2 regions of the Enterococcus sp. AAFC-DPL-5182 genome follow, and region 2 is predicted to be linked to the other one. Evidence: a T-box and tRNA genes for the amino acid it is inferred to sense, from the RefSeq annotation. Region 2 holds a T-box; the other holds one or more tRNA genes.
What was found. A T-box is a leader RNA that pairs with one kind of tRNA and senses whether it is charged. The one in region 2 lies ahead of pheS (phenylalanine--tRNA ligase subunit alpha), so its partner is inferred to be a tRNA-Phe.
Positions count from the first base shown of each region.

Region 1: it encodes a tRNA-Phe, which carries the amino acid that the T-box ahead of pheS (phenylalanine--tRNA ligase subunit alpha) is inferred to sense. The anticodon was not compared.

Region 1 covers NZ_CM177101.1:2,204,492-2,220,210, forward strand. Annotated here, with positions in the region: gene AC4BB7_RS10225 (tyrosine-protein phosphatase) at 1-963, opposite strand, end outside; gene AC4BB7_RS10230 (PTS sugar transporter subunit IIC) at 976-2,235, opposite strand; gene AC4BB7_RS10235 (PTS sugar transporter subunit IIB) at 2,259-2,561, opposite strand; gene AC4BB7_RS10240 (PTS lactose/cellobiose transporter subunit IIA) at 2,585-2,920, opposite strand; gene AC4BB7_RS10245 (sigma-54-dependent transcriptional regulator) at 3,174-5,837, shown strand; gene AC4BB7_RS10250 (MFS transporter) at 5,985-7,184, opposite strand; gene AC4BB7_RS10255 (PadR family transcriptional regulator) at 7,307-7,852, shown strand; gene AC4BB7_RS10260 (bacterial Ig-like domain-containing protein) at 7,923-10,337, opposite strand; tRNA gene AC4BB7_RS10265 (tRNA-Leu) at 10,414-10,497, opposite strand; tRNA gene AC4BB7_RS10270 (tRNA-Cys) at 10,514-10,584, opposite strand; tRNA gene AC4BB7_RS10275 (tRNA-Gln) at 10,619-10,690, opposite strand; tRNA gene AC4BB7_RS10280 (tRNA-His) at 10,705-10,777, opposite strand; tRNA gene AC4BB7_RS10285 (tRNA-His) at 10,809-10,881, opposite strand; tRNA gene AC4BB7_RS10290 (tRNA-Trp) at 10,895-10,965, opposite strand; tRNA gene AC4BB7_RS10295 (tRNA-Tyr) at 10,975-11,055, opposite strand; tRNA gene AC4BB7_RS10300 (tRNA-Phe) at 11,059-11,131, opposite strand; tRNA gene AC4BB7_RS10305 (tRNA-Asp) at 11,146-11,219, opposite strand; tRNA gene AC4BB7_RS10310 (tRNA-Val) at 11,229-11,301, opposite strand; tRNA gene AC4BB7_RS10315 (tRNA-Glu) at 11,314-11,385, opposite strand; tRNA gene AC4BB7_RS10320 (tRNA-Ser) at 11,401-11,489, opposite strand; tRNA gene AC4BB7_RS10325 (tRNA-Asn) at 11,537-11,610, opposite strand; rRNA gene rrf (5S ribosomal RNA) at 11,618-11,733, opposite strand; rRNA gene AC4BB7_RS10335 (23S ribosomal RNA) at 11,830-14,741, opposite strand; tRNA gene AC4BB7_RS10340 (tRNA-Ala) at 14,929-15,001, opposite strand; rRNA gene AC4BB7_RS10345 (16S ribosomal RNA) at 15,085-15,719, opposite strand, start outside.
Region 2 covers NZ_CM177101.1:1,830,515-1,846,233, reverse strand. Annotated here, with positions in the region: gene AC4BB7_RS08490 (amino acid ABC transporter ATP-binding protein) at 75-803, shown strand; gene AC4BB7_RS08485 (transporter substrate-binding domain-containing protein) at 836-1,654, shown strand; gene AC4BB7_RS08480 (amino acid ABC transporter permease) at 1,702-2,400, shown strand; gene AC4BB7_RS08475 (amino acid ABC transporter permease) at 2,414-3,070, shown strand; gene pheT (phenylalanine--tRNA ligase subunit beta) at 3,126-5,549, opposite strand; gene pheS (phenylalanine--tRNA ligase subunit alpha) at 5,556-6,602, opposite strand; T-box leader at 6,717-6,927, opposite strand; gene AC4BB7_RS08460 (winged helix-turn-helix transcriptional regulator) at 6,969-7,313, opposite strand; gene addA (helicase-exonuclease AddAB subunit AddA) at 7,381-11,181, opposite strand; gene AC4BB7_RS08450 (PD-(D/E)XK nuclease family protein) at 11,174-14,752, opposite strand; gene lepB (signal peptidase I) at 14,890-15,435, opposite strand; gene AC4BB7_RS08440 (LutC/YkgG family protein) at 15,559-15,719, opposite strand, start outside.

The DNA.
Region 1 (15,719 bases), 370 kb from region 2:
ACCATAACCTTCTTCTACCGTTGTATACGCCCCATCAAGATAGTCTCTTCTGGTTTGCTGAAGTGAGGCTAAAAAAGCTAAAACATCTTCATTGTCAGTATATTTTTTGTAGATAGCCATTCTTTTAGCATTTCTCGGGGCATTCATCTTATCCGTCAGTAGGTAATCTTCATAGATTTGTTCCTTTCCAACGCCTAGTGCACCTAAATACAATGCTGCAGCCCAGCCAGTCCGATCTTTTCCACCTTGACAGTGGAATATCAATGGTGTGACAGAATCTTGTAATAGTATTTCGAAAAAATGTTTATATGCTTCAATAGCATTTTCTCCTAATACTAATTGTTCCATCTGTTTAATCATGATGTTACGGTTTTTGATTAACTGAGCTCGACCTGCCTCAGTCTTCACCATTTTTTCTAATTGAATGATTTTATCTTCATCTTTCTTAGAAACTGATTGCGTACTAGCTTGTTGGGCAACATCGGCATGGGGATTGAAATTGAACATCTCACTGGTTAAAATCGCTTTATTTGGGTCTTTTGCAATCTCTTCTGGTGAACGAAAGTCAATAATTCGTTTAACGCCCATACGTTCGATATAGGCTTGTCCTGCCCCATCGATTTGATGAAGTGCATCTGAACGAAAGACTTTTCCCCAGCTTGTTAAACGACCATCTTTCGTTAGATAACCTCCCATATCACGACAGTTATACAAGTTTCTTAACGGTAAGCGTCGTTCAGCTCCGATAAAGGTTTCTGAATTTATGTTTAATTTAAAGTAATTTCGCTCTTTAGAATTAGGATCAATCACTTTTTGCCAACCTTTTTCAGTGAATTCTATATAATTAGACTCGGTTTTTCCTGAACTATCAGCTCCATAGTAAACATTTACAGGAAGCTCAGCTATTTCAGGAATATAGATTGCTAACTCATCTTCTTCTCTTTTCACTTGAAGTGTTTGCATTATTTCACGCTCCTAATTATTTTCAAGAGTTGCGGCTTCATCAGCAACACCTTGACTATCTAATTTTTTCATAAATGGCAGATACAATAATAATACCACAACAAATTGAATCAGCTGAACGACTAATCCTTGCCAACCAGCGGCCATAAAACCAGATAAGAAGGTCGGCAGATTTTTAGGAACATTCACGCTAATAACTGGTAGAAACCCAATAATCGTTGCCAAATAAGCAATTCCTACACAAACAGCTGCCGAAAGAGTTAAAGGAATAAAAATGACCGCATTCATGATCATCGGAATACCAAATTTCATTGGTTCAGTAATCCCAAAAATACTAGGCACTAAAGAGATCTTACCAATCGACTTGAACTTTTCGCTTCTACTCATCCATACTAAAATCACAGCTAATGCTAAAGCTCTAGGGCCTTTAAAAGCATCTAAGAAGAATGAATTGATAATATTTGTCGCTACTTCTCCAGCCGCTACTGCTTCCATATTAGCATATGCTTGAGTTGTAAATAAAACAGCGATAACAGAACCTACAACCATACTTCCATGAATACCAAAAAACCATAGCAATTCTGATAAGAACATAATAAATAGTGCAGACCATATTGAACCACCTAAAGATTCCAGTGGTGTTTGAAGATTCGTATAAATAAAATCATGAACATTTCCAAATTTCGTCTCAGCGAATGCTGTACTTATTAGAATAACAACAATAAAAATAATTGCAGCAGGAACAATTGCTTCAAATGTTTTAGCGATTGCTGTAGGAACACTCTCTGGCATTCTAAACGTGATACGCTTTTCGACCATCTTAGCAAACACCCACGTTACAACCAATGCAACGATCATTCCAACAAAAATCCCTTTTGAGCCTAGGTAGGTTAATTCAAAAGCCATCGCCGGTTTCTCTTTACCAATATCAAATGCAGTTATTGGTGTTAAAACGAAGAACGACGCTAACGCTAAGATAATCGAAGAAATCATATCACCTTTTTTCTCTTTGGCCATTGCACTTGAAATACCAATAATCACATAAATCGTAATTAAATTACTTGAAATTGATGTGCCAAGCGAACAAGCCTTCACAACGATTTCTGGCAAACCTGGAATCATGCCGATTATTGTTGTCAAACTTCCCACAATGGTAATCGGCAGCGTCATCATCATACCATTCGCAATACTTTTAACAAACGTATTATTTGAAAACTTATTGACAAATACGTTCAACCCATTAGTAAATGAACTTTTTTTCGTTTCTGACATTTGTACTCCTCCTTTAACTAACCCTAATTAGATGCAATAACTTCTTGAGCATTCTTAAAGACTTTTTCCCCATTCATCATGCCATAATCCATCATTTCAATCACAAGTACTGGAATAGTTGGATATTCTTTTTTCACATCGTCCAATTGATAACCAACTTGAGGTCCTAACAAGATAATATCCGAACCTGTTACTCGTTCTTCTAATTCACTAAGTCCGCAGGCTGAAATATCTGCTTCGATTCCTTGGGATTTCGCATATTCTTCCATTTTCTTAACTAACATTCCTGTTGACATTCCACCTGCACACGCTAATGTAATTTTCATCCTAATCACCTTTTCCTTTTATTTTATGCATTCTGTTTAATTAAAATACGCATTTCTTGTATCTCTTCATGTAAATCGATACATTCTTTTGAAAAATCTGTTGCTGTGATAGCGGCCATCATATGATCTTGTGCATGAGTCAAAAACATATTTGCTGGTTCTTCTGGATTGTTCGCAAATTTCTGTAAAATATCTGTATGATGCTGGTGTGCAATTTTCAGATTGCTCTTGCTTTCCTCCAACATTTTTTTGGCACCCTCTATTTCTCCACCTTTTGCTTCCTTGATTGCATTCATTGCCAGTGACTTGGCATTGCCAGCATACACAATAATTTGCATTACATCTGTCTCTGAAATCATTTGACATTCTCCTTTCAAACACTCGTTACGTTGTCATATTTATATAAGCAATAAACGTGCCAAACGATTAGAAAGGCTATGAAACAAGGTTCTCATCAAATGTGTTTCATATTTCCTAAAAAAAAACACATTCCAACCCAGCGATAAAACACATTGTCAAGAATAAAACACATGACTTTGACTATTTCATTTCACACCAGTATACTTAATCCATAGAACACAAAAACACATATTTATCAAAGGTCGGGGAAAAATGAAAAGAATCGATAAAGTGGCAGAATTACTACGCCAATATTCTGAAAAAACACCAGTCACAGCAAGTGAAATCGCAGAACAATTAAACATTACACGAGCAAATGTTAGTAGTGACTTAAATCAATTAGTTAAATTAGGCAAAGCAGAAAAAAATGGAACGAAGCCTGTTTTTTTCTTTTCAACTAATCCAAAAGAAAAAGCTGAAACGAATATCTTAGATGACTTCATCAAAAAAAGCCCCAGTTTGTTTCACTGTGGTGAACAGGCTAAAGCTGCTGTCTTATACCCGCCAAATGGCATGCATATTTTATTAACTGGCGAAACAGGTGTCGGAAAAAGTATGTTCGCCGAATTGATTTATACTTATGCAGTCTCTCAAAACAAAGTGAAAGCGGATTCTAACTTTGTTACCTTCAATTGTGCTGACTATGCCAACAACCCTCAATTATTGGTCGGCTCTATTTTTGGTGTTCTCAAGGGTGCTTATACAGGTGCAGAAAGTGATCGAACTGGCTTATTAGAAAAAGCCAATGGGGGTATCCTATTTCTTGATGAAATTCACCGCCTTCCTCCTGAAGGACAAGAAATGTTGTTTACTTTTATTGACCGCGGCGTTTATCGAAGACTTGGTGAGACCAGTAGTGAAAGACAGGCACAAGTACTACTCGTTTGTGCAACAACGGAAGATACCTCTTCCTCTTTACTACAAACCTTTATTCGTAGAATTCCAATGAGAATCGAAATCCCAAGCTTAATTGAACGAGGACTAGAAGAACGACTAGGCTTGATTGCAACTTTTTTCCAAATGGAGACTAAAAAATTAGGGACAGCGATAGAAGTTTCCACCAATACGATTCGAGCATTATTAGGCTATCATTGTCCAAATAATGTAGGTCAACTAAAAGCAGATATTCAGTTGCTTTGTGCAAAAGCTTATGCGCAATTTATTGCTCGACAAGAAGGAACTATTAAAATAGGTAGTTATGAATTACCACATTATATCCGTGAAGGTCTTTACAACAATGAAGACCGAAAAAAAATATGGTTACTTTTACCAAATATGAATGCTCGATTTTTTCTTTTTAATGAAGAAGAAACCACTCTTTTTTTACCTAAAGATACGCCGAACGGAAATGATATCTACCAAATCATTGAACAAAAAATGAATGATATGGAACGAATCGGTCTTGATTTTTCCCAAACTTCTGAGATTATCGATACCACGATCACTAATTACTATCGTTCATATGATAATGATTCAACAATCGATTTAACTAATTTAGAACAGATAGTCGGATCAGAAATTGTGGCAACTGCTAATAAAGTCTGTGAAAAAGCCTCTCGATTATTGAATGTTTATCTACCTGATAATGTTCGTTATGGACTCTCTCTTCATCTATATAACACGATTCAGAGAATAAAAAGAGGTCAGACTATCATTAACCCAAGAATCTCTGAGATAAAAAAAGAATATCCTAGACATTTTGAAACAGCACAGCATTGTCTTTCGGTTATTGAGACTGATTTTAGTATTCAACTACCTGAAGATGAAGTTGCCTTTCTTGCATTATTTTTTACAACCGATGAAAATAAAAGTAAAAAAAGAGCGAAGGTCGAAGTCATTGTTGTGGCTCATGGGGAATCCACGGCAACCAGTATGGCGACAGTTGTTAATAAGCTTTTGGGTGAACAAATAGCTGTAGGTTTTGATATGAGTCTTGACGAGAAACCGATTACCGCTTTGACCAATATACAAAATTATCTTTCTTCAAAAGAGCAGTTAAAAGACGTTCTTTTACTAGTAGACATGGGCTCTTTGATTAATTTCAGTGATGAATTAGAGAAAAAATTAAATATTCAAATCCGTTGTATTGAATTAGTTAGTACACTTCATGTCTTAGAAGCGAGTAGAAAAGCCTCTCTTGGCTATGGGCTAAATGAAATATTTGAAGCAACTATAAATATCAGAGGACTTTCTACTTATAAAAAACATTCAGAAGAAAAAAGTCCGTCGAAATTATATATACTCACTTTATGCACTACTGGAGAAGGATCGGCTCAAATGATCAAAAAAATGCTAAGTAGCCGTTTGAATTTGAGAGGTGCTGCTTGTGAAATTGTATCTTTACAAATCACAGATCAAAAATTACTTGAACGAACTGTCGCAAACTTAAGCCAATCTGGAAAAATAATCTGTACGATCGGTACGTTTCAATATCCTTTCACTGCACCGCATTTCTCAATTACTGATGCACTAGACGAAACAAAAACAGAAAAAATCCAATCACTTATCGATTATGAAATCGCCTTTGAAGGCATGCGTCTAAATATTGCAACTATGTTGGAATATAAAGATGGTGAGAATTTGATTCTATCGATTCGAGAATGGGTGGAAACGATGGCGGCAGAAATCAATCCTGCTATCTCTTATGAAATAAAAATTGGATTGTCTTGTCATATCGTTTGTATGATCGATCGTTTAAAACAAGGAAAAAATGTCAGTACTTTCCCGCAAACTTTAACATTTAAGGAAAAATATTCAAATGAAATTTCTATTGTTCAAAAAAATAGTCAATTTTTAGAAGCTTATTATGCCATTTCTATTCCTAAAGATGAAATCTTTTATATCACTGCTTTTTTTATGAGCGAATCGTTTATTTGATTTCCAGCTACAAAAACTATTACTATAACGATAGTAGATCGTTCGTTTGTATATTGAATTTATTAAATACCTAAAAATGTAATACTAATATTAGTAAAAACGCAGCATCTTCGAAGTTCTCAGAGATGCTGCGTTTTTTAAATTCTTCTATTCATACTCTTCTTCTGTAGCAAAATATTGATTATGAACGACCACAAATACAAGACCTATTAGAACCATAAAGGCAGCAAAATAAAAGGGTATACTTGTATTCCAAATTTCCGCTAGCTTACCAGCAATAAATGGCGCAATCGCTCCGCCAAAAAAACGAATAAAACTATAAGAAGATGATGCTACACTTCTTTCGATCTCAGGTATCTCCATAGCAATAGTTGTCAAAAGTGTATTGATCAGACCTTGGAAAAAGCCTGCCATGATAACACCTGCTGCAACCAATCCAGGTTTTTGGGCGCTGAAGCCAATAAAGAACAAACACGCAAAGAATAAAAATAATGCAAGTAAAATCGTACGATACGTATTGATCTGTTTTTCTAAAATAGGTGCAATGAATACCGATGCAATAGCTAATAATGCGCCCCAACCAAAAAAGACAAATCCAATTTGCATTTCAGAAAATCCTTCCAGTAAAAATGGTGCATATGCTAATAAGGTAAAGAAACCAAAATTATATAGTAGTGCAATAATGCCAACTGAACGTAATTTATGATTACCTAAAGCTTTGATCCCTGCCCAAAGAGTAACTTTTTTCTTTGGTTTAGCGATAGGAGTCAATAAAAGACCAATCGCAAAGCTTGCAATAAGCATCAAAGTAGCTACACCAAAAAATGGCATACGCCAAGACATGCTTCCTAATACACCACCAAGCAACGGACCAATAGCCATTCCAAGTCCCATAGATGCTTCGTACATGATAATTGCTTTCTCTGTTTGCCCGGCTAACACACCCACAATAGCTGATAAAGCAGTTGAAATAAATAAAGCATTTCCTAAACCCCAGCCCGCACGTAAATAAATCAGTCCTTCAATTGTTTCAGAAAAACCAGCTAAACATGAAAATCCTATAATGATAATAAGTCCAAAAATCAATGTTTTCTTTGCACCTATTCGACTGGAAATAAAACCAGTAAACAACATCATGACTCCTGTCACCAACATGTAGCTCGTAAACAATAAAGTTGTTTGAGCTGGCGTTGCATCTAATTGTCTAGCAATTGTTTTCAAAATAGGATCAACTAAACCAATTCCCATAAATGCAATCATACATGTAAATGCCACTGCATATGCCGATCGCAACCCCACCTTAGTTTCTATCTTCACTTGTTCCTCTAAAATACCTGTTTCTTCCATTTATTTCCCTTCTTTCTATAAAAAGATACTACAAAAAAATAAACATGTCAATATTTACATGTTTATTAATACACATATTTTTATGGTATAATAAAGAAAAAAATAAAAGGAGACTGGCTTCAATGAATACTCTTAGTTATATTTTACTTTGTATGTTAGTTAGAAAACCTTGTACTGGTTATGAATTAAAGCAATACCTTGCTCTTTTTTGGGAAGCCCATCACAGTCAAATTTACACTTCTCTGGCGAAACTTTTAAAAGACGAATATGTATCGGTAGAAACTGATGACACACATACACAAAAAAAGATTTATCATTTGACCAAAAAAGGAGAAGAAGTTGTTAATCTCTGGATTCAAGAAGAAACCAAGGAGCCCTCTCAAAAAGACGAATTTCTAGCTAAAATCTATGTTGCTTCTATTCTAGATAAACACACAGTCAAAGGGCTACTTTTTGAAAGAAGACAGCATCAGCTGAAAATTTTAAAGCAAAACCAAGAAAAGCAAGAACAAATAGAACAGTTGAGTGATCCTGTTGAACAGAACAGAAACTTTGGGCGTTTCCTTGTCATCCAAAGAAGAATACGTATTTGTGAAGAAGAACTGAGGTGGTGTCAGTGGGCTGAAGAACAGGTGGAACAACTATTCTCAAAAAAGCTTAGTATCTGATACTATTTGTGCACCAAAAAAGAGGAAAAACAACTCAGTGCCTTTCCTCTTTTTTACGTTTTCTTACGCATTATAAAACTTTTCTTCTTATTTTCAACATGATAACAGATAACATAGAAATAAATAGACCGAATACTATAGGCAACATATGGACTTGCTCGCCTGTTTTAGGAAGTACATGATTAGTATTCTTTTTAGTACTATTTTCATTTTTTAAATTGTTATCCATTTTATCTCCGAAGTTATCCTTATCAATACTGCTCTCATCGTTATTTTCCTCAACAAACACAAAAATGGTCATCGAAACTTGATCATAAGCATATGTTATTTCATACTTACCTGCTTTTGAGGTATCGACTTTTCCAGTAACGGTTATATCTTTGAAACTTAGCTGATCCCCCGCCTTATCTGTTGCCCCTTTGAAATTGTCTTCTGCATGCCAATTGTCACCAACATGAATAGTTGAGTCGTTAGCCTGAATACTAGCTAGGTTATCTTTGACAGTGACCGTTATTTTAATTGTAGCTTCACCATTGGTATAATCAACATTATATATCCCTGGTACTTTAGTATCTACTTCTCCAGATAGCATGGAATCATTATAAGATAATTCATTTCCATCCTTATCAGTTGCTGATACAAAACTGTCATACCCTTCCCAGTTATCTCCAACATAAATAAGAGAATCTTTAGCATAAATACTTTCTTTATTTTCTTTTACAATCACTTCAATTGTTTTTGATGATCTTCCATTTTTATAAGTTACAGGATACGTTCCAGGAATAGTAGTATTCACAGTATCTGCAGTCATATTAGCATTAAACTCAATACTCTCTCCATCTCTATTAGTAGCTGAGAGAAAACTATCTTTTGCTTCCCACCTATCATTAACATAAATGATAGTATCTTCAGCCTCGATCGTTTCTAGATTTTTTTTTACAGTCACTATGATTGTTTTAGACACGCTGTTATTTGTATACGTAACTTCATAGGTTCCTGGGAACTCAGTATTTACAGTATCAGTAGTCATAGCTGGATCAAATGAAAGGATATTCCCCTCTTCATCAGCAGCTGAAATAAAATTATCTCGTGGATTCCATTCGTCTCCCGTATAAATTGTAGAGTCCCTGACTTCTAACTTGGGCTGTTTTTCTGCCCAATAATAATTTCCCTTCATTGTTAAACCATCATATTGATTTGCTAATTCTTCTGATGTATAGACTATTCCTTCATGATCTCGTTGCCACTTTCCATAATAAGGTAAAATATTACTTGGAGAAGGTAATGTTACTCCATCTTTAAATTGAAAATTTTCGCCAAGATTAATATGTTTAAGTTCACTCATACGTGCAAACATTTCATACATATAAACTACCATACTTGTATCAAAATTAGATATATCGATACTATTTATTTGGCTACCACTAAACATATTATTCATATTTTTCACATTATTTATATAAAAACTGGATAAGTCTACACTATCTATTTGAGTCCCTGTAAACATTTCATCCATGTTTTTGACTTGAGCTGTTTCAAAGCTAGAAACATTTAAGTTCGTTATTTGACTCCAGCCAAACATAGCTGCCATGTTTGTCACTTGGCTTGTATCAAAATGAGATAGATCTAAACCATCCAAATCAAGACCACTAAACATACCACTCATGTCTGTTGCATTACTTGTATCAAAACGACTGATATCGAGGTTTTTTACTCCACTTCTCATAAACATACCACTCATATCTTCTACATGACCTGTGTCAAAGTTTGATAAATCTAAATGATCTATATTTTGCGTCCCAAAGAACATACTTCTCATATAAACTACATTGCTTGTATTAAAACTTGATAAATTTAAGTTTGTTAAACTGCTTGCGTAAGAAAACATGAATCCCATATCAATTACTCGGCTTGTATCAAAATGAGATAAATCCAAACTTACTAAGCTACTTGTATTTGAAAACATATCTCGCATTAGAGTAACATTACTTGTATCAAGCTCACCAAGATTCTCAACTTCGACAACTCGATCTAAATTTGAAAAAAGATTGGAAGAATTACTGCTAGCTTTGACAGGTCCATCAAAAACTATTTTATTAATTTGATTTCTATATGGAAACCAAGGTGAACTATTTCTAGTATTTATAAAGTCACCACTACCTATATGTAAAGCTCCAGAATTATCTATTTGCCATTTACTCGTTCCGAACATTCCTGAGGCAACAATTACTTTCCCACTTTTTTCTTCTTTTATTTCATTAGATACTTCAGGCACACTTCTTGAAGTATCTAATGTACTCTCTTTCTGAGGCATAACTTCTTCTGCTTCATTATCGTATGTACTGAATTTTTCTGAACTGTTTTCTATGTGTTGTTCTGCAGATTCATCTAGTTTATGCTCGTTGATCTCTTCGGCGCTTACAATGATTGGACTAATATAGCCAACTAGCAAGATAAATAAACAATAAACTCTTATTTTCCTCATAATAACCTCCTTTTAACCAATGTATTAAAATATTAAAAAACAAGCCAACGTTTCACCAACGTTGGCTTATCTTTTATACCGGCGGCCGGGGTCGAACCGGCACGCCCTCGCGGGCACTGGATTTTGAGTCCAGCGCGTCTGCCAATTCCGCCACGCCGGCATGAAATAAATTTGCAAGGCGGTAACCGGATTTGAACCGGTGATGAAGGTTTTGCAGACCTCTGCCTTACCACTTGGCTATACCGCCATATTATAAATGAAACATTCTCTATTAGAGAAAACTGGGGTAGCTGGATTCGAACCAACGCATGACAGGATCAAAACCTGTTGCCTTACCGCTTGGCTATACCCCAATATTAGAACTAAGGGCGACTGATGGGAATCGAACCCACGCGTGGCGGAACCACAATCCGCTGTGTTAACCACTTCACCACAATCGCCATAAAGCATATGATAATTTTAAAAGCTAAGGGCGACTGATGGGGATCGAACCCACGCATGGCGGAACCACAATCCGCTGTGTTAACCACTTCACCACAATCGCCATAAACTATTAACAGGGATAGTAGGAATCGAACCCACAATGACGGTTTTGGAGACCGTAGTTATACCGTTTAACTATATCCCTACTATGTAATGGAGGAAAGTGGATTCGAACCACTGAACCCTAAGGAACGGATTTACAGTCCGTCGCGTTTAGCCACTTCGCTATTCCTCCAAATGGCGCAAGACAGAATCGAACTGCCGACACACGGAGCTTCAATCCGTTGCTCTACCAACTGAGCTACTGCGCCAAAAATTAATAAAACGGTCTGGACGGGACTCGAACCCGCGACCTCCTGCGTGACAGGCAGGCATTCTAACCAGCTGAACTACCAAACCGTAATTTAATGGAGGTTGACGGGATCGAACCGCCGACCCCCTGCTTGTAAGGCAGGTGCTCTCCCAGCTGAGCTAAACCTCCAATAAATATAAATGACCCGTACGGGAATCGAACCCGTGATACCGCCGTGAAAGGGCGGTGTCTTAACCGCTTGACCAACGGGCCAATAAAAACTTAATACGGAGAGTAAGGGATTCGAACCCTTGAGACAGCGTTCACCGTCTACATGATTTCCAATCATGCTCCTTCGGCCTCTCGGACAACTCTCCAGAGTTAAAAGAAGCAAAATATTACTCATAAATCCTATATTAAGGAACTCCGGCAGTAGGACTCGAACCTACGACATCATGATTAACAGTCATGCGCTACTACCAACTGAGCTATGCCGGAATAATTAGCGTGGCGACGTCCTACTCTCACAAAGGGAAACCCTTCACTACAATCGGCGCTAAGAAGCTTAACTTCTGTGTTCGGCATGGGAACAGGTGTATCCTTCTCGCTATCGCCACCACACTGGGTGTTGTTGCTATTAAGTTGAGTGATTATTCACTCAAAACTGGATTGAAGTAGTAATCAAACATTCCGAAAAAACTTTTTTATTTCGTTTCTTTGGTTAAGTCCTCGACCGATTAGTATTGGTCCGCTCCGTACATCACTGCACTTCCACTTCCAACCTATCTACCTGATCATCTCTCAGGGGTCTTACTTTCTTAAAGAAATGGGAAATCTCATCTTGAGGTGGGCTTCACACTTAGATGCTTTCAGCGTTTATCCCTTCCCTACATAGCTACCCAGCAATGCCCTTGGCAGAACAACTGGTACACCAGCGGTAAGTCCATCCCGGTCCTCTCGTACTAAGGACAGCTCCTCTCAAATTTCCAACGCCCGCGACGGATAGGGACCGAACTGTCTCACGACGTTCTGAACCCAGCTCGCGTGCCGCTTTAATGGGCGAACAGCCCAACCCTTGGGACCGACTACAGCCCCAGGATGCGACGAGCCGACATCGAGGTGCCAAACCTCCCCGTCGATGTGGACTCTTGGGGGAGATAAGCCTGTTATCCCCAGGGTAGCTTTTATCCGTTGAGCGATGGCCCTTCCATGCGGAACCACCGGATCACTAAGCCCGACTTTCGTCCCTGCTCGACTTGTAAGTCTCGCAGTCAAGCTCCCTTCTGCCTTTACACTCTGCGAATGATTTCCAACCATTCTGAGGGAACCTTTGGGCGCCTCCGTTACTCTTTAGGAGGCGACCGCCCCAGTCAAACTGCCCACCTGACACTGTCTCCCACCACGATAAGTGGTGCGGGTTAGAGGGTTCATAACACAAGGGTAGTATCCCACCAGCGCCTCCACCGAAACTAGCGTTCCGGGTTCATCGGCTCCTACCTATCCTGTACATGTGGTACAAACACTCAATATCAAGCTACAGTAAAGCTCCATGGGGTCTTTCCGTCCTGTCGCGGGTAACCTGCATCTTCACAGGTACTAAAATTTCACCGAGTCTCTCGTTGAGACAGTGCCCAAATCGTTACGCCTTTCGTGCGGGTCGGAACTTACCCGACAAGGAATTTCGCTACCTTAGGACCGTTATAGTTACGGCCGCCGTTTACTGGGGCTTCAATTCTGAGCTTCGCCGAAGCTAACCCATCCTCTTAACCTTCCAGCACCGGGCAGGCGTCAGCCCCTATACTTCATCTTTCGATTTTGCAGAGACCTGTGTTTTTGATAAACAGTCGCTTGGGCCTATTCACTGCGGCTGACCGAAGTCAGCACCCCTTCTCCCGAAGTTACGGGGTCATTTTGCCGAGTTCCTTAACGAGAGTTCGCTCGCTCACCTTAGGATACTCTCCTCGACTACCTGTGTCGGTTTACGGTACGGGCAGTTGTTTTCTCACTAGAAGCTTTTCTTGACAGTGTGACATCAGGAACTTCGGTACTATTATTTCCCTCCCCATCACAGCTTGTCCGTATAGAGTAAAGCATTTGACTCTACTCAAGACTTACTGCTTGGACATGCACTTCCAGTCGCATGCATTCCTTAGCCTCCTGCGTCCCTCCATTGCTCAAACAAAAACAACTGGTACAGGAATATCAACCTGTTGTCCATCGCCTACGCCTATCGGCCTCGGCTTAGGTCCCGACTAACCCTGGGCGGACGAGCCTTCCCCAGGAAACCTTAGTCATACGGTGGACGGGATTCTCACCCGTCTTTCGCTACTCATACCGGCATTCTCACTTCTAAGCGCTCCAGCCGTCCTCACGATCGACCTTCAACGCCCTTAGAACGCTCTCCTACCATCACACCAGAGGTGTGATCCACAGCTTCGGTAATATGTTTAGCCCCGGTACATTTTCGGCGCAGGGTCACTCGACTAGTGAGCTATTACGCACTCTTTAAATGGTGGCTGCTTCTGAGCCAACATCCTAGTTGTCTGTGCAACCCCACATCCTTTTCCACTTAACATATATTTTGGGACCTTAGCTGGTGGTCTGGGCTGTTTCCCTTTCGACTACGGATCTTATCACTCGCAGTCTGACTGCCGAATATGAATGAATGGCATTCGGAGTTTATCTGAATTCGGTAACCCGAGATGGGCCCCTAGTCCAAACAGTGCTCTACCTCCATCATTCTTAACTTCGACGCTAGCCCTAAAGCTATTTCGGAGAGAACCAGCTATCTCCAAGTTCGTTTGGAATTTCTCCGCTACCCACAGCTCATCCCCGCACTTTTCAACGTACGTGGGTTCGGTCCTCCAGTGCGTTTTACCACACCTTCAACCTGGCCATGGGTAGATCACATGGTTTCGGGTCTACGACTACATACTCATTCGCCCTATTCAGACTCGCTTTCGCTGCGGCTCCGGCTCTTCACCTTAACCTCGCATGCAATCGTAACTCGCCGGTTCATTCTACAAAAGGCACGCCATTACCCATTAACGGGCTTTGACTTGTTGTAGGCACACGGTTTCAGGATCTATTTCACTCCCCTTCCGGGGTGCTTTTCACCTTTCCCTCACGGTACTGGTTCACTATCGGTCATTAGGGAGTATTTAGCCTTGCGGGATGGTCCCCGCGGATTCCGACGGAATTTCTCGTGTTCCGCCGTACTCAGGATCCTCCTAGGTGTTGCCAACATTTCGTCTACGGGGCTATTACCCACTTTGGCGAACCTTTCCAGATTCTTCGACTATCTTGACAGACTACCACAACGGAGTCCTACAACCCCAACAAGCAAGCTTGTTGGTTTGGGCTCTTCCCGTTTCGCTCGCCGCTACTCAGGGAATCGAATTTTCTTTCTCTTCCTGCAGGTACTAAGATGTTTCAGTTCTCTGCGTCTACCTCTAACCAGCTATGTATTCACTGGCAAGTAACATCCTATAAAAGATGTTGGGTTTCCCCATTCGGAAATCTCTGGATCATAGCTCACTTACAGCTCCCCAAAGCATATCGGTGTTAGTCCCGTCCTTCATCGGCTCCTAATGCCAAGGCATCCACCGTGCGCCCTTATTCACTTAACCTTATGACCTTACGGTCAGTTTGTTTGGTTCGTTTCTCTAGCGATAGAGGCGTCACCAATAAAATAAGCATTCGAACTATTTTAATTAAAAAACTCATTCAACGCGGTGTTCTCGGTTTGTTTTGATTACTTTTTTACTTCAATATCCAGTTTTCAATGAACAATTCTAGTAACCCATTGGTTACTAATGGAGCCTAGCGGGATCGAACCGCTGACCTCCTGCGTGCAAAGCAGGCGCTCTCCCAGCTGAGCTAAGGCCCCGTGGTACTTATTAATTTGAGAGTAAACCTCTCAAAACTGAACAAAGTGTCGACGAATGTGTAAGTTTCCGTAATATTCCTTAGAAAGGAGGTGATCCAGCCGCACCTTCCGATACGGCTACCTTGTTACGACTTCACCCCAATCATCTATCCCACCTTAGGCGGCTGGCTCCACAAGGGTTACCTCACCGACTTCGGGTGTTACAAACTTTCGTGGTGTGACGGGCGGTGTGTACAAGGCCCGGGAACGTATTCACCGCGGCGTGCTGATCCGCGATTACTAGCGATTCCGGCTTCATGTAGGCGAGTTGCAGCCTACAATCCGAACTGAGAGAAGCTTTAAGAGATTTGCATGACCTCGCGGCCTAGCGACTCGTTGTACTTCCCATTGTAGCACGTGTGTAGCCCAGGTCATAAGGGGCATGATGATTTGACGTCATCCCCACCTTCCTCCGGTTTGTCACCGGCAGTCTCGCTAGAGTGCCCAACTGAATGATGGCAACTAACAATAAGGGTTGCGCTCGTTGCGGGACTTAACCCAACATCTCACGACACGAGCTGACGACAACCATGCACCACCTGTCACTTTGTCCCCGAAGGGAAAGCTCTATCTCTAGAGTGGTCAAAGGATGTCAAGACCTGGTAAGGTTCTTCGCGTTGCTTCGAATTAAACCACATGCTCCACCGCTTGTGCGGGCCCCCGTCAATTCCTTTGAGTT
Region 2 (15,719 bases):
ATCTATCTTATTCACTAATCAATCAACTATCATTAAATATGATGTGATAATTTTATACATAAAGGAGAATGACCATGATTTCGTTGGAACATGTCAATAAGTATTTTGGAGATCATCATGTATTGAAAGATGTTTCTTTAAGTGTCAACGAAGGAGAGAAGATTGTTATCATAGGGCCATCTGGTTCTGGTAAAAGTACTTTGATTCGTTGCATAAATCGTTTAGAAAAAGTCACTGATGGTCACATATTTGTCGACGGTATCGATATTACGAAACCTAAGGCACCCGTTCAACAGGTACGTCAAAAAGTAGCGATGGTTTTTCAAAGTTTTAACTTATATGCTCACAAAACGATTATACAAAACCTGACTTTAGCACCCATCAAAGTCAAAGGTGTTAGTAAAGAAGAAGCAACAAAAACCGGCATGGAGTACTTAGAACGGGTTGGATTAGCCGACAAAGCGAATGCTTACCCTGCTCAACTTTCTGGCGGTCAGCAACAACGTGTGGCGATTGCGCGAGCGTTGAATATGCATCCAGAAATTATTTTGTTTGACGAGCCGACTTCGGCTCTTGATCCAGAAATGATTCAAGAAGTGTTAGACGTGATGGTTGATTTATCTAAACAAAATATTACGATGATTTGTGTCACACATGAAATGGGATTTGCGCGTCAAGTAGCTGACAAAGTCATTTTTATGGATGACGGTCAAATCATTGAGACAGGTACGCCTGAGCATTTCTTTACTAGCACTCAAAATGAACGCGCAAAAGAGTTTTTAAGTAAAATCATTCATAATTAATAGAATAAAACAATTACAAGGAGGAATTTTAAATGAAAAAAACAAAAAAATTATTAAGTGCATTATCTCTTACTTTATTACTTGGTTTAGTTGTAGGGTGCGGCAGTGGCGGAGATTCTACAGCTGATTCTAACAATAAAGGAACAACGGACATTCAAAAAATTAAAGATGCCGGCGTTATCAAAGTAGGCGTTAAAGAAGATGTCCCAAATTTTGGTTATATGAATCCCGACACAAATAAAAACGAAGGTATGGAACCTGACATTGCCCGCTTGATTGCTAAAGAATTGACTGGTAGCGAGGACAATGTAGAATTTGTTGGCGTAACAGCTAAAACGCGCGGACCGTTATTAGACAATGGGGAGTTAGATATGGTCATCGCTACATTCACTATCACTGATGAACGTAAAGAAACGTATAACTTTACAACACCGTACTATAAAGATGAAGTTGGCTTTTTAGTTAGAAAATCAGATAAATTTACTGATACCGCAAGTTTGGATGGAAAAACAATTGGTGTTGTTCAATCTGCTACAACCAAAGAAGCAATTGAAAAACAAGCAAAAAAACTGGGTGTCTCATTTAAATATCAAGAACTTGGTTCCTATCCAGAACTAAAAACTGCCCTAACGTCAAAAAGAATTGATGCCTTTTCCGTTGATAAATCTATCTTAACTGGCTACGTCGATGATAGTACAGAAATCCTTAAGGATGGTTTCTCGCCACAAGAATATGGGGTTGCTACTAAGAAATCAAATACTGAGTTAAATGACTTCTTAAATAAATCGATTGAAAAGTGGGAAAAAGATGGGACTTTAGAAAAAATTTACAAAAACTGGAATCTGGACTAATACTTTCCGATTCTATACTATTCTGTTAGAGTTTGGGAGGAATTTAGATGTTTGTTATAGCAACTGCTGGACCATTTGCGCTCTTTAGATGGGAAGCATTACTTAAAGACTGGAAACTTTTTGCTGATGCTTTTCTCTATACAATTCTATTAGCTGTAGGTTCACTAATTGTTGCGATGCTACTAGGAATTTTTTTCGGTAGTCTTTCTGCAATGCGAAATAAAGTACTGAATCTAGTCAGTCGAATTTACGTTGAGTTTTTCCAAAATACACCATTATTGATTCAATTTATTGTCGTTTATTATGGTTTTCCGTTGATTAGCCCTCTCTTGACCTTTTCGACAACCACTATTGCTATCATTTGCGTCGGTCTTTATCATGGTGCCTACATTTCAGAGGTCGTCCGTTCTGGAATCGGAGCAGTTCCTAAAGGGCAATTTGAAGCAGCGTATTCACAAGGTTTTTCTTATGGTAAAACGATGCGTTATGTCGTCTTACCACAAGCTTGGCGTATTATGTTACCACCATTAACAAACCAAATCGTCAACCTGATTAAAAATACGTCAACTGTGGCAATCATTTCAGGCGCTGATGTCATGTTTACCGCCAATAGTTGGTCATCGATCAATTTAAATTATATACCCGCTTTTGCTGTAGCAGGATTTCTTTATTTTATCCTTTGCTTCCCATTAGCTAAACTAGCTCGTAAACTAGAAGAAAACAATAAGAAAGCTTATACCAGATAGGAGGTTCGCAAACATGTCTTTTTCAGAACAAATGAGTCAACTTCTGACCGGCAATAATTTGCGCTTTTTATTTGATGGTTTGAAGCTTACTCTGTATATTTCTTTTGTATCAATTATTTTAAGCACTATTTTTGGCACTATTTTAGCTGTTTTACGGAATCGAAAATCTGGTCCCTTGAAGTTTTTGGCTAGTCTATATATTGAAATCGTGCGGAATATCCCTAATCTACTGTGGATTTATGTCATTTTCTTGATTTTTAAAATCAAATCGACACCGGCTGGTATCGTTAGTTTTACAGTTTTCACAACAGCCGCTCTAGCCGAAATTATTCGCGGAGGATTAAACGGTGTTGATAAAGGACAAAAGGAAGCTGCTCGATCACAAGGATTTAGCAAATTCCAAATTCTTTTGTATATCGTCTTACCTCAAGCAATCCGTAATGTGTTGCCAGCAATCGTTTCTCAGTTTGTAACGGTCATTAAAGATACTAGTTTTTTATATTCTGTTATTGCTTTACAGGAGCTGTTCGGAAAATCCTATATTTTAATGGGACGTTACGCACAAACAGGACAAGTTTTTGCTATTTACGGACTTGTAGCTTTGATGTATTTCGTGATTAACTTTTCCATCTCTCAGTTTTCTAGATGGTTATCTAGAAACTGGGCATAAAAATAAGAGTACAGCATAAACTATATAATAGTATGGGCTGTACTCTTATTTCTTTTTAACGAATCGTTACATTAAATTGTTCAACTAAGGCTTTTTCTACTTTTTCCATTGATTGATTGATTTCTTCATCAACCAATGTTGCTTCTGGATTTACAAATGTTAAGCTATATGCCATTGATTTTTTATCCTCAGCAATGTTATCTCCCTGATAAACATCAAACAAATGAACAGACTGCAAGAATTTTCCAGCATGTTTAGAAATTGTTTCAACCAATTCTTGACTCATTACTGTTTCATCAACTAGTAAAGCAATATCTCTCGAAACTGCTGGGAATTTTGAAATTTGTTGATAAACTAACGCATCATTTTCTTCTTCAATAATAGCTTGAAGGTTCAACTCAGCGACATAGGTTTCAGGAATCTCATACTCTTTTGCGATTGTCGGATGAACTTGACCAATAAACCCAATGACCGCGTCATTTAATTTCACTAAAGCAGTTCTCCCTGGATGCAGCTCTTGGTTATCTTTTGTCGCTTCATAAGTTATTTTATCTTTAATTCCTACAGAATCAAATAACACTTCCAGCATCCCTTTGATTGTATAAAAATCGACGGGCACTTCTTTTGTCTGCCAATCTTTTACAACTTTATTCCCTGATAATACGATTCCTAAATGATTTTCTTCATGAGGCAATTCTTTTTTAGGATCGTTATCTTGATAGAATACTCGTCCAATTTCATAAAGAGCAACATTGTTATTTTTACGTGCAACATTATACGCTACATCATCTAGTAACCCTGAAATCAAGTTCATTCTTAAGACAGAACGTTCTTCACTCATTGGCCATTGTAGACGAGTTATTTGACTGTCTCTCATCATAAATTGAAGGGATTTTTCTTCTGTTGTCAAGGCATAACTGATGGCTTCACTTGCACCACAGCCTTCTAATAAGCCTTTTATTTTACGAACTAATTCTTGACCACTTGTTAAACTCCCTGCTACAGTTTCCCCTTTTGGTAAAGTAGATGGTAGGTTATCATAACCGTAAATTCGCGCAACTTCCTCGATCAAATCCGCTTCAATCTTGATATCCCAGCGTCTAGGAGGAACCGTTACATTGAATTTATCCTGATTAAGTTCATAAGTAAATCCTAGTGTATCGAAAATTTCGCTAACAATTTCTTGATTCATCTCAGTTCCTAAATATTCATTGATTCGCGAAACCGTCACACTGACCACGACCTCTTCAATGGTTAGATCAGATCCAATTGCTTTCCCTGAAACAACTGTTCCATTAGCTAACTTAGCGATCATAGCTGCAGCTATATCCCCTGCTTCACCAATCGTTGCATGATTGATGCCTTTTTCAAATCGACTGGAAGATTCACTACGTAGATTAAATTCTTTGGAGGTTCTGCGAACTGAAAGTGAATCGAACAAAGCAGATTCCAAAGCAACCGTTGTTGTTCCATCCGTAATTTCTGAATCGGCTCCCCCCATTACACCAGCTAATGCTACAGGCTTCTCCCCATTAGTAATGACGATGTTTTCAGTCGAAAGTTTTCGCGTTTCACCGTCTAAAGTAACGATTTCTTCTTCTGGTTTCCCACGTCTTACTAAAATATTTTTACTTTGTAATTTGTCATAATCAAATGCATGCAGTGGTTGTCCAAATAATAAAAGAATATAGTTTGTTATATCCACTACGTTATTAATCGGACGAATTCCTTCATTCATCAAACGTGTTTGTAGCCACATTGGGCTTTCTGCAATTTTAACATCTTTGATAATTCTGATTTGATAAGCAGGAACATCTTTTTTATCTTCAACTTCTACGGATATATATTCAGCAGCATTTTCGCTAGTGTCTTCTTCTAAAACTTCATCGTTAAATTTAGGTGTTTGACGGTAAATAGCCCCTACTTCATAGGCAACGCCGCGCATACTTAGCGCATCCGCACGATTTGGTGTAATTGACAATTCGATAATATGATCATCCATATCTAAATAGGAAAAGACATCATCACCATTAACAGCATCTTGCGGCATATAATAAATTCCTTCAGAATAAGCTTTAGGAATAACACTATCGGAATAACCTAATTCTTGTAAAGAACAAATCATACCATTTGAAACTTCGCCACGCATTTTACCTTTTTTAATTTTTTGGTTACCAGTAATGCGAGATCCTGGTAAAGCTACGATCACTTTGATACCAGCTTTAACATTTGGTGCACCACAAACAATTTGCGACAATTCTTCTTCACCGATATCCACTTGGCAAATCGACAGATGATCTGAATTAGGATGAGGAACACATTCTTTGACCTCACCGACAACTATTTTTTTTAATCCTTCTTCTGGTACTTCAATTCCTTCAACTTCGATTCCTGTTAAAGACATTTGATCCGATAACTCTTTAGCAGAAATTTCTGATAGATCCAAATATTCACTTAACCATTTATAAGATACTAACATCGTCGATTACTCCTTTACCTTGAACTGATTTAAGAAACGTAAATCATTTTGATAAAAATTACGAATATCATTCACACCGTAACGTAACATCGCTACTCGGTCTGGCCCTAAACCAAATGCAAAACCACTATACTCATTTGGATCAATTCCTGACATAGATAAGACATCCGGATGAACCATACCCGCTCCTAAAATTTCAATCCAGCCTGTTTGTTTGCAAACATTACAACCTGAACCGCCACATTTGAAACAACTTACGTCAACTTCAACTGAAGGCTCTGTAAACGGGAAATAGCTTGGACGTAAACGAATCTTACGATCTTCACCAAACATTTTCTTCATGACTACTTCCAAGGTTCCTTTAAGATCCCCCATCGTAATATTTTTATCGATGACCAAACCTTCGATTTGGTGGAATTGATGACTGTGAGTAGCATCATCAGTATCTCTACGGAATACTTTCCCTGGTGAAATCATACGTAAAGCGCCTTTTGAAAAGTCATGCTTTTCCATCGTTCTAGCTTGTACAGGCGATGTATGTGTACGTATCAAAATCTCATCTGAAATATAAAATGTGTCTTGCATATCTCGAGCTGGGTGATCTTTAGGTAAGTTCATGCGCTCAAAGTTATAATGATCGGATTCAACTTCATAACCTTCTACAACTTGATAGCCCATACCAACAAAAATATCTTCAATTTCTTCCATTACTTGAGATAATATATGGCGAGTTCCGTGAGCCATTTGCTTACCTGGGAGTGTTACATCAATTGTTTCTTGTTCTAAAGCAGCATTTAAAGCAGCACTTTCTAGAACTTCTTTTCGTTTTTCTATAGCTTCGGTCAAAAGATCTCGAATTTCGTTAGCAAAACCTCCCACCACTGGACGTTCTTCCGCGGATAAATCTTTCATCCCTCTCAGCACTTCTGTAATAGGGCCTTTTTTACCTAAAGTTTCGACTCTGATTTGGTTTAGTGCTTTAAGATCTGCTACATTTTGAATACTAGCCAATGTTTCATCTCTCAATGCTTCTAATTGAGCTTTTAATGTCATTTTTCTATCCCTTTCCTTTGCTTAATGTTTGAACTGAGCCTAAATAGTAGAGCAAAAGTCGAACAAACTCATTCAAGCTTTAATAAAAATAAAAAACGATAGCTCGCTCCTCTATCAAGGAACGAGCTATCGTGTTACCATCCTACTTCATGACAAAAAATCATGCACTCAATTCTTATAACGGCTCTCACCGGTCTGCTCTATATTAGAACAAACAAACTCCGGAAGTGAACTTCATTTTTCGATTACGCAACCTGTTTACAGTCTAAGACAGGTTTTCCCTTTTCGCATCAGCCAAATTACTCGTTTCCATCTACGTTTTTTTTTATTCAATTATTTACAGTTTACAAGAAATTAAGTCTCAGGTCAACTGCATTCTTCAGCGGTGACCCATTTTTCTGCCCAATGCTGGATTTGTTCCATTGCTTGTTGTAAGTCCTTGCCTTTATTTGTGAGGAAATATTCTAGACGGCTACTCTCATCACAGCGGACTGCTTTTGAGATGATTCCTTCTCCTTCTAACTCTTTCAAGCGTTCTACTAACACTCGATCGCTTAGCTCAGGGATCTTTTGTCTTAACTCACCAAATCGTTGAGGACCATTTTCCAACAAGACATCAATAATCAAACCATTCCATTTTTTTCCTAAAATCGCAAAAGCTTTTTCAAATTTAGGACATAGTGAAAATTCGGTTGTTTTTACTTGCTCCATTTTCCTCACCTCGTGAACTGAGTATAGCACACAACTTACAATTTGTAAGTAGATTTGCTTTCATTTTTTAATCCATTTTTTCAATAATTTGTTCTTTGTCCATGTCAATAATGATTCCAGCCGACAATAACACTAGAAACACTTGATTTACTTGCTTGTTTGTTGCTTGGGCTAACGCTTTTCGGTATAAATTCAGCTGACCTCTATAACGTTGGATAATTTTTTTGATTTCTTTTGTATTTTCACTGTCCAGTACAAAGTCTGTTTTATAATCATAAAGAATACAACTTTCTTCTTTTTCGATGTAGCCATCGATCATTCCGTGAATCAATAAATCATCTTTAGTTTCTTTAGGATAATCTTTGATTAGGTCTTCTGCCTTCAATAACATTGAAAATGGCTGCTCACGGATAACTTGATTGGGCATTTCTAAAAGTTGTTGACCTAAGCTCGTTTGATAAAAAGCTAGAACTTGATCGATATTGATTCGTTTTGCCACATTTTCTTGGATAATCTTTGTTTGAACTAATTCATCGATCAAATGAAGGATACTCTCTTTGGTTGGTTCTTTCTTTAAATCTAATAGTTGCAACAAGTAATGTGTTGCTGTTCCGATTTCTACTGGAGACGGCGTTCTAATCGTTTCAATAAATCTCGGCTTACCTAACTCCCCTTCACTCATCCGGTGAATGATCATCGATGTCGGTTGTAATGTATTCTTTTCATTTACTTCGATCTTAGCAATTTCTTTATTATCAGGATCTTCAAAAATACGTTTGATTTCTGATACCGATTGATAATTTGTCGTTTTTGTTGAAAGTTGATAGGGGTAGTCATAATTTAAACGACGTAACCCTTTTTCAATAGCTGTTGCATCACTCTTTGCAGCGTTTTCTACTTTTGTAGAGCTTGTCTCAAAGAATTGAAGCGCTGCAAATCGTTCCTGAATTGTTTTTTCTGTCATAAAACTAAGGGTAAATCCTGCAGGATGTTGTGAGATACCAGCTACACTTTCAGTTATAAATTCAGTCTGAAATTCTGCCATTCTCTGATGACGAATCAAAGTCATTCCTACCCAGTTCATCAAACTACTTTTACCTTGTAAACGATTTTCCCCAGGCAAAACTTTTGTCTGAACATCAGCAACCTTCAACCATTCTTTAAAAGTTGCCTCTTGGTCATTATAAGACCCAACAAGATAGAGTTTTTGTTCTGCTCGCGTTAAGGCGACATACAATTTACGCATTTCTTCTGAAAGTAATTTTTTTAATTTTTCCTGTTTAATCGCTAGGAATGGCAAGGTTTCATAAAGTACTCGGTCTGTCTGATCAAGATAACGAATTCCTACTCCTAAGCGATCATCAAAAATATAACGTTCATTCAGATCACCAAGATTGAATTCTTTGGTCATATCCAAAACAAAAACTACTGGAAACTCTAGTCCTTTACTTGCGTGAATCGTCATCACCCGAACAGCATTTTCTTCACTTAAAATAACTGGTTCTGCCAAATCCTTATCTTTTTCCTGCATTTTCTCTATAAAACGAACAAATTGGAACAACCCGCGGAAACTAGTTTTTTCATAACTTGCTGCTCGATCAACTAATGCAAAAAGATTAGCCTGTCGTTGTTTCCCAGCTGGCATTCCACCGACGTAATCTAAATACGCAGTATCTTGATAGATTTGCCAAATCAATGTGGCTAATTGATTTCGTCTAGCAATTTCACGCCATTTATCCAGTAATTCAGCAAAATTCTTTGTTTTTTCCTTTAATGATTGTTGTTTTTGATTCTCCGTATCTCTTTGATTAAACGTTAAAAAGGCTTCGTAATAAGAACTCTTTTTAGCAGCTAACCGAATCTCAACTAGCTCATTTTCTTTCAAACCAACTATGGGTGAACGTAACACCGCAGCTAAAGGAATATCTTGATACGGATTATCAATGATTTGTAAAAGGGACACCATCGTCTGAACTTCAGTTGCTTGAAAATAATTTTGTGCATCATTGACTTGAATTGGAATTCCAGCTATTTTAAATATTTCAAGAATCGTTAAATTATTTTTCTTGGTTGGTGTTAATAGCACGATATCTTTATACGTCAGCGGACGATTTTCTTTGATCGATTTATCATAGATCAAAAATTTATTATCAATCAATTCTCTGATTTTTAACGCTGTCATATGCAGTTCGCCTTCCGTTTTATCTTCTAGGAGCAATTGAGGCGCATTTGCTAAATCCACTGTTTCTTCCGACTTCTCTGATTTTTTTTCATAAATCAACAGTTCTGTATCATAATTTTCAGCTTCATCAAATTGATCAAATCCGTGAACAAGTTGAGCAGCTTCGTCATATGCAATTTGCCCAACTCTTTCATCCATCAATTGTTCAAAAACTAAATTAGTAAAATCTAAGACATTCTTTCTGGAGCGGAAATTCTCAGCTAAAACAATCCGTTTCCCCTCTTTATTTTTTCCATATTGATTATATTTTTCAATAAACAACGTGGGATCAGCTAGACGAAATGAATAAATCGACTGTTTCACATCCCCTACCATAAACAAATTCCCTTCATCGGCTGATGGTCTTCTCAACCAATAAAGAATCGTTTCCTGCAGTCGGTTGATATCCTGATACTCGTCAACCAAAACTTCATCAAACTTCTCTCGATAGTACTTGGAAGCTTCTGAAGCAAACCATTCGCCTGCCTCTTTTTTTGCTAAAATAGCTAACGTAAAATGCTCTAAATCATTAAAATCAACTAGCCCTTTTCTTAGCTTTTGCTGGCTATAAGTATCAATAAATGCTTTTCCTACCTTAGCCATTTCCTGAACAAGTGGTTTTGACTGCTCTAAAATCTCTTTCATTTGCTCTGGTGACAATGTAAACAAGTTCGTTAAAATATCATTGATAGCTTTCTTGTTTTGTTCACGTAAAGTCTTAGCTTGAGCAGCTATTTCTTTTAATTCTTCTACACGTATAGATGGGTATCGTTCAAATGTAACTGTTTTTGAAATTTCAAAACCTGACTCTAAATCATTATCTGCTAGTTGACTACTGAAGGTTTCCACAAACTCTTTTTCGTTTCTAGCAAGGATAGCTATTTTTTCAAGCTTTTCTTCACCTTCTGTCAACTGAATCATCTCTTCATAACGATCTACACAACGGAACAGCGTTTCCATCATTTGAGGCTTTAAATACTCTTGAAACAGAGCTGATTCGCCTAATTGGCCCTCTAAACGGTAACTGTCTGCCAAGTGAGCTAGCCATTCCTCTGGATCTGGATTAGCTCTAGCAAATTCATATAAAGAAAAAATCAATCGAGTTAGTCCATCGTCACTCCGATCATTGGAAAAGTTACTTGTCAATTGATAGAACGCTTCACTGTCCTCACTGTAGAATCGTTCTCTAAGCTCATCCCAAACATCCTCTTTCAAAAGTAACATCTCTGTCTCATCAGTCAGTAAACGAAAAACCGGGTCCATTTCAATCAAATAGTAAAAACGACGAATCACCGTTAGACAAAAAGCGTGTAATGTGCTGATATGAGCTGTAGGAAGTAAGCTTAATTGTTTAATAAAATGTTGTTTTTTTTCTTGTTCACTTTCATTTGTGATTGCCTTTTGTAAAGCACTCTGGATTCTTTCTTTCATTTCTTTCGCTGCGGCTTCTGTATACGTTACAATCAATAATCGATCGATATCTACACCGCTTTTAAGTTTCTCAATGACCCTGCGAACAAGGACGGTCGTTTTTCCAGAACCAGCAGAAGCAGAAACTAAAATATTTTCATCCCCATCAAAGACAGCTTGCCATTGATTATCCGTAAATTGTTCGTTTTCCGGACGCAAAGGTATTGTTTTACTCATTGATAGTTCCTCCTTCCTGCTCGCTTTCAACCAAGCGATCCATCACTTCTTTTTTAGACAATGTTTCGATTCGATTATAATTATTTTCTTTCAACATCACATCAAAATTGCAAACACTTTTGAATGGACAAAAACGACAGGCAATCCGTTCTTTTCCTTGATATGCTGGATTTAAATCGATTTTCCCGCTAGTAACTTTATTACCTGCTTCAATAAACTTACTACGGTTGTGTGTTAACAATGCTTCTAATTCAGGCTCTGTCACGAACTTATCTTCTTGACGACGCCCTGGTTTGATAATTTCTTTCGCGGATTCTTCGATTGGAAATATCAAAGAAGTCTGTTTGGCTTGTAAACTTTTGTCTAAGTTTTCAAGTAAAATTGGATCATTCAATAACAAGCCATCAAACTGAAATTTCTTTAAAAGCTGTTGTTCTTTTTTCTCTTCTGTTTCATAAGGAAGAATTGGATTATGGACATGGAGATAAAATGAACCCGCAGCTTTGGCCGACTGACCGACCAAGTTTACAGCATCCATCAAAGCCACATCCAGATAGGTCAGCATCTGCATCGCTAAACCATAATAGGCTTCTGTAATATTGAACTTCTTGTGACTCGATTTATAATCAATGACTCCCAAGTATGTAGAATCAGGCGTCACTAATTGATCCAATCGATCGATTTTACCTCTAACACTGATATTACCACCATTTTGCAGCGGTAATTCTAAGCCTTTAATTCCTTTTTGGCTGGCGATTTGACCAAATAATACCTCTGTCTGAACAGTTGTCATCCCGCTTCGTTCACTTTGGCGTTTCAAAGCCCAGCTAACTTTTTTGATGGTTTGCCCTAATTGGTATCGGATATAGTTCATCCGGCTAGATGTATCTAGAATTGAAAATTTGATTTCACCAAATACAGCGTTTAAAATTTGTTCTGTAAATTCGTTTACTTCTCGATCAGTTAACTCAGATAATTGTTTATTCTGCATAATCAGCAATTTAAAGAACTGATCCAATGCTTCATGAAAGAAATCACCCGTTGCAGCTGGCGATAATCCAAAAACATCTCTTTCCTTTAAGCCTAACCCAAAGCGTGAAAAATATTGATATTGACAACGATAAAAGCTTTCCATTCGTGAAACCGATGTATAAATGTGTTTTGTATATAGTTCATCAGCAAGATGTTCTTCTAGATTTTCCGGCAAATTCTGATGGCTGAGACTTTCAAAGACATGCTGTGCCAATGACGCCTCAGGCTGCTTCATTAATTCACGTTCCAACGCAAGCCAAAAAGACAAAATGCCTTCTTGTGTTTCTTTTTTTTGCCGCTTGAGATTTGTCAAATCACTGATCAGTGTTCGGTATGTCCCTATGTGTTCTAAGCTGATTTGCTCATCATCTAAGATCGTAAGAGCATTTCTTTGCTGCATCTGTATCCCTAAGTCTCTTTGAATATTTGTTAGATAAGTAGATGCTTTCACATCTTTCGCAGTATCTTTTACACGAGGGTAGGAAAAATATAAACGTTCAGTGGCTGAGGTAAAAAGGATATAAGCATTGAACGGTTCTCTAGCAATACTTTTTCTTGTATCATTCAATAAAAATTGTCCGTCATCTAAATGACCATTAACAAAGTGCCGTTCCTCATCTGATAGCAAAGTTTTGTTATCAAATTTTTGTGGTAAAACTTGATCCGTCAAACCAATGGCAAAAACGATTTTCGCTTGACCAGGCCGCGCTAAATCAATTGATCGCACTTGTACTTGGTCAATAGCTGTTGGTACTTTATTATAACGTAGTCCCTCTAAACCACTAGAAAAAATTTCTTCAAATAAATCTAGATCGAAGTTTTCTTTTCCATAAATCGTCACATATTCATCTAATAACGTCATCAAAGCTTCCCAAGTTTGCTCATGATTGCGGGCTTCTTCTAACTGTCCGCTCTCAATGGCTTGGTTACGCCACATCATCAATTGCTTTTCTACCCCATTACGCACTAAGAAACGATAAAAACAGTCTGCTGCTTCGATTCCAGTATTCGCTTTTTGGATCTGTTTGAAAAAAGCAGGGATTGTTTGTTGGATCATGTTTCTTACAGCATTTGAGTCTTTTTCGATCATTTCAGTATCGTCTTGTTCCTCCGCTTCAAAGTCATAGCGAATAAAATGCCAGTTCTTAGCCTGCTCCCAGTGGTAGCCTTCGTAGCCGTATGCCAAGACAACATTTTCCGTCACATCGATTTTTCGACGCCATTCATTTCGCTCGATTAGCCATTCTTCAACGGTCACTTGATCTCCCAACGGGAAAAATAATTCTGTTCTTAAAAAACGCAATACATCTCGATAACGATAATGATACGTATGGATTGCGAACAACGATTGAATAAACTCAACTAATGGATGCTGTTCCATTGCCATATCTCGGTCTAAATAAACGGGAATTTCATGCAGCGCAAACAGAGGTTCAATCATCGTCTCATAGCTATCCAATTCTCGTGTTAACAATTGAATATCTTTGTAACGATACTTTTCTTCTGTAACCAATCTCCTAATTTCCTTAGCAATATGATTGATTTCTTCTTTAGGATTTTCTGCACACCAAAATTGAAGATGATCATCACTGAGCCCTTGTCTTTCTATTTTAGGATGATTTTCTTGAACCTCAGCCCAGTATTTTTCAAGTGTTTGAAGACTATTATTGGTAACTAAGACTTTATTTTTTTCAATATAATCGGGCAGTATTGCCACATTTGAGTTTCTAGCTAATTGGTACAACTTGTGATACGTTGTACCTGTTTCATAAAATAAGTTCATTAACTTCGGTAGTTCGTTCGGATATTTTTTGTCCAATACTAATGAAATTTTGACTTCGCCACCACGACGCATCAACGTTTCAATCAATTTCAACTCTCTTGCTGAAAACGTATGATACCCATTGATTACAAATAAAACGTTACGTAGATCTTTTGTCTCTAGATACTCCGTCAAAAAATTAATAATTTCTGCTGATTTTATACCATACTGGCTCATGGTTTCTTCAAATTTTGAAAAAACTAATTTAATATCTTGGATCTTTAATTGTAAATCCTGTTCTTTACTACCCGAATCAGATTGGGATAAATACCCATACAACTCATCTAAATCAATATTTCCTTCTTTCATTTCTTGATATAAATCGAATAGTTGCTGAATAAATCCCGATTTATTGACCTCTCCACGAAAGACTTTTAACGCTTCTTCGTTTTCCGACAAAATCTTTCTGAAAACCATTGCAGCGCCGGCTTCTGAAAGAACTTCTGAACCGTAAAATTGCGTATGTTGTAAAAAGTACCATGCCAATCGGTAAAAACTAAACACTTGAAAGCGCATGGTTGCGATTGAATCACTTTGACTATTTTGGCTATTTTTTATTCGTGTTAAGGCATTGATTTCTTGCTCAAATTTCATGTGGTTTGGCACTAGGTAGAATACTTCATGCGTATTGTCTTCCTCTAACCACTGTATAGAAGCTTGTATTAAGGCTTCTTCTAAATCCATCTCAGCAGTTCCGCGGATAAATTGTAAACTCATTTTGTCACATCCCTCATAAATGTTTCATGTTCTTAGTTTATCATAAATCAACTTATAATACGGCTTTCATTATTTAACAAAAAAAGCCTCTTATTTAAAAGAGAGCTTTCTTGTATTATCATTAATGAAATCTATTGTTAAATTGTTCCAAAACGGTTCAACGGCCATAAAACAAACTTAACATCACCTGAGATTTTATCTTTATTAATAAAACCAATCATTCGTCCATCTTTAGAATTTCTGCGATTATCACCCATCACAAAATATTCACCTTCTGGAACCTTCTTCTCACCTGTCACTTCACTTAAAGTAAAATCAAGGGTCAGTGGCAATCCATCTGTCACTTCGGCTTTGAATTCATCAAGGTAAGGTTCTTTGACCTCTTTGTCGTTGATATATAAAACATCATTTTTATATTCGATCGTATCACCCGGCAAACCAATCACGCGCTTGATATAATTCTTTTTTGGCTCATCAGGTGCTGGAAATGTCACAATATCAAAACGTTTGATTTCTGTATTTTTTAATGCGATCACTCGTTCACCATCAGCCAATGTAGGGTCCATCGAATGCCCCTTAACCACGACTGGTGTAAAAACGAACTGTCTTAATAAAAATAGTAGTGCTGCTAAACCAACAAAAAATAAGATTGTATGTAATAACTCTTTAGACTTCAAATTCATTCCTCCAAAAAACTTGCTTTCTATAGTTTACCACAAACATTCAAATTCCTACAGTATTCTTTTCTTTTTAACTAATTTTTTAAAACAACCTTTAATAACTGGTTTAATTAGACATATTTCACCTTACCTATCTTTTACAATAATGTAGTACACAGCAAGTGGTCCGTGGAGCCCAACTACTAACTGCATTTCAATATCCCCGGAATTCGACGGTCCGGAAATAAAATGGATTGCGGAGCCAATTTTTTCGCCAGTTGCTTGTTTTTCTGCATAATAAGCCGCTG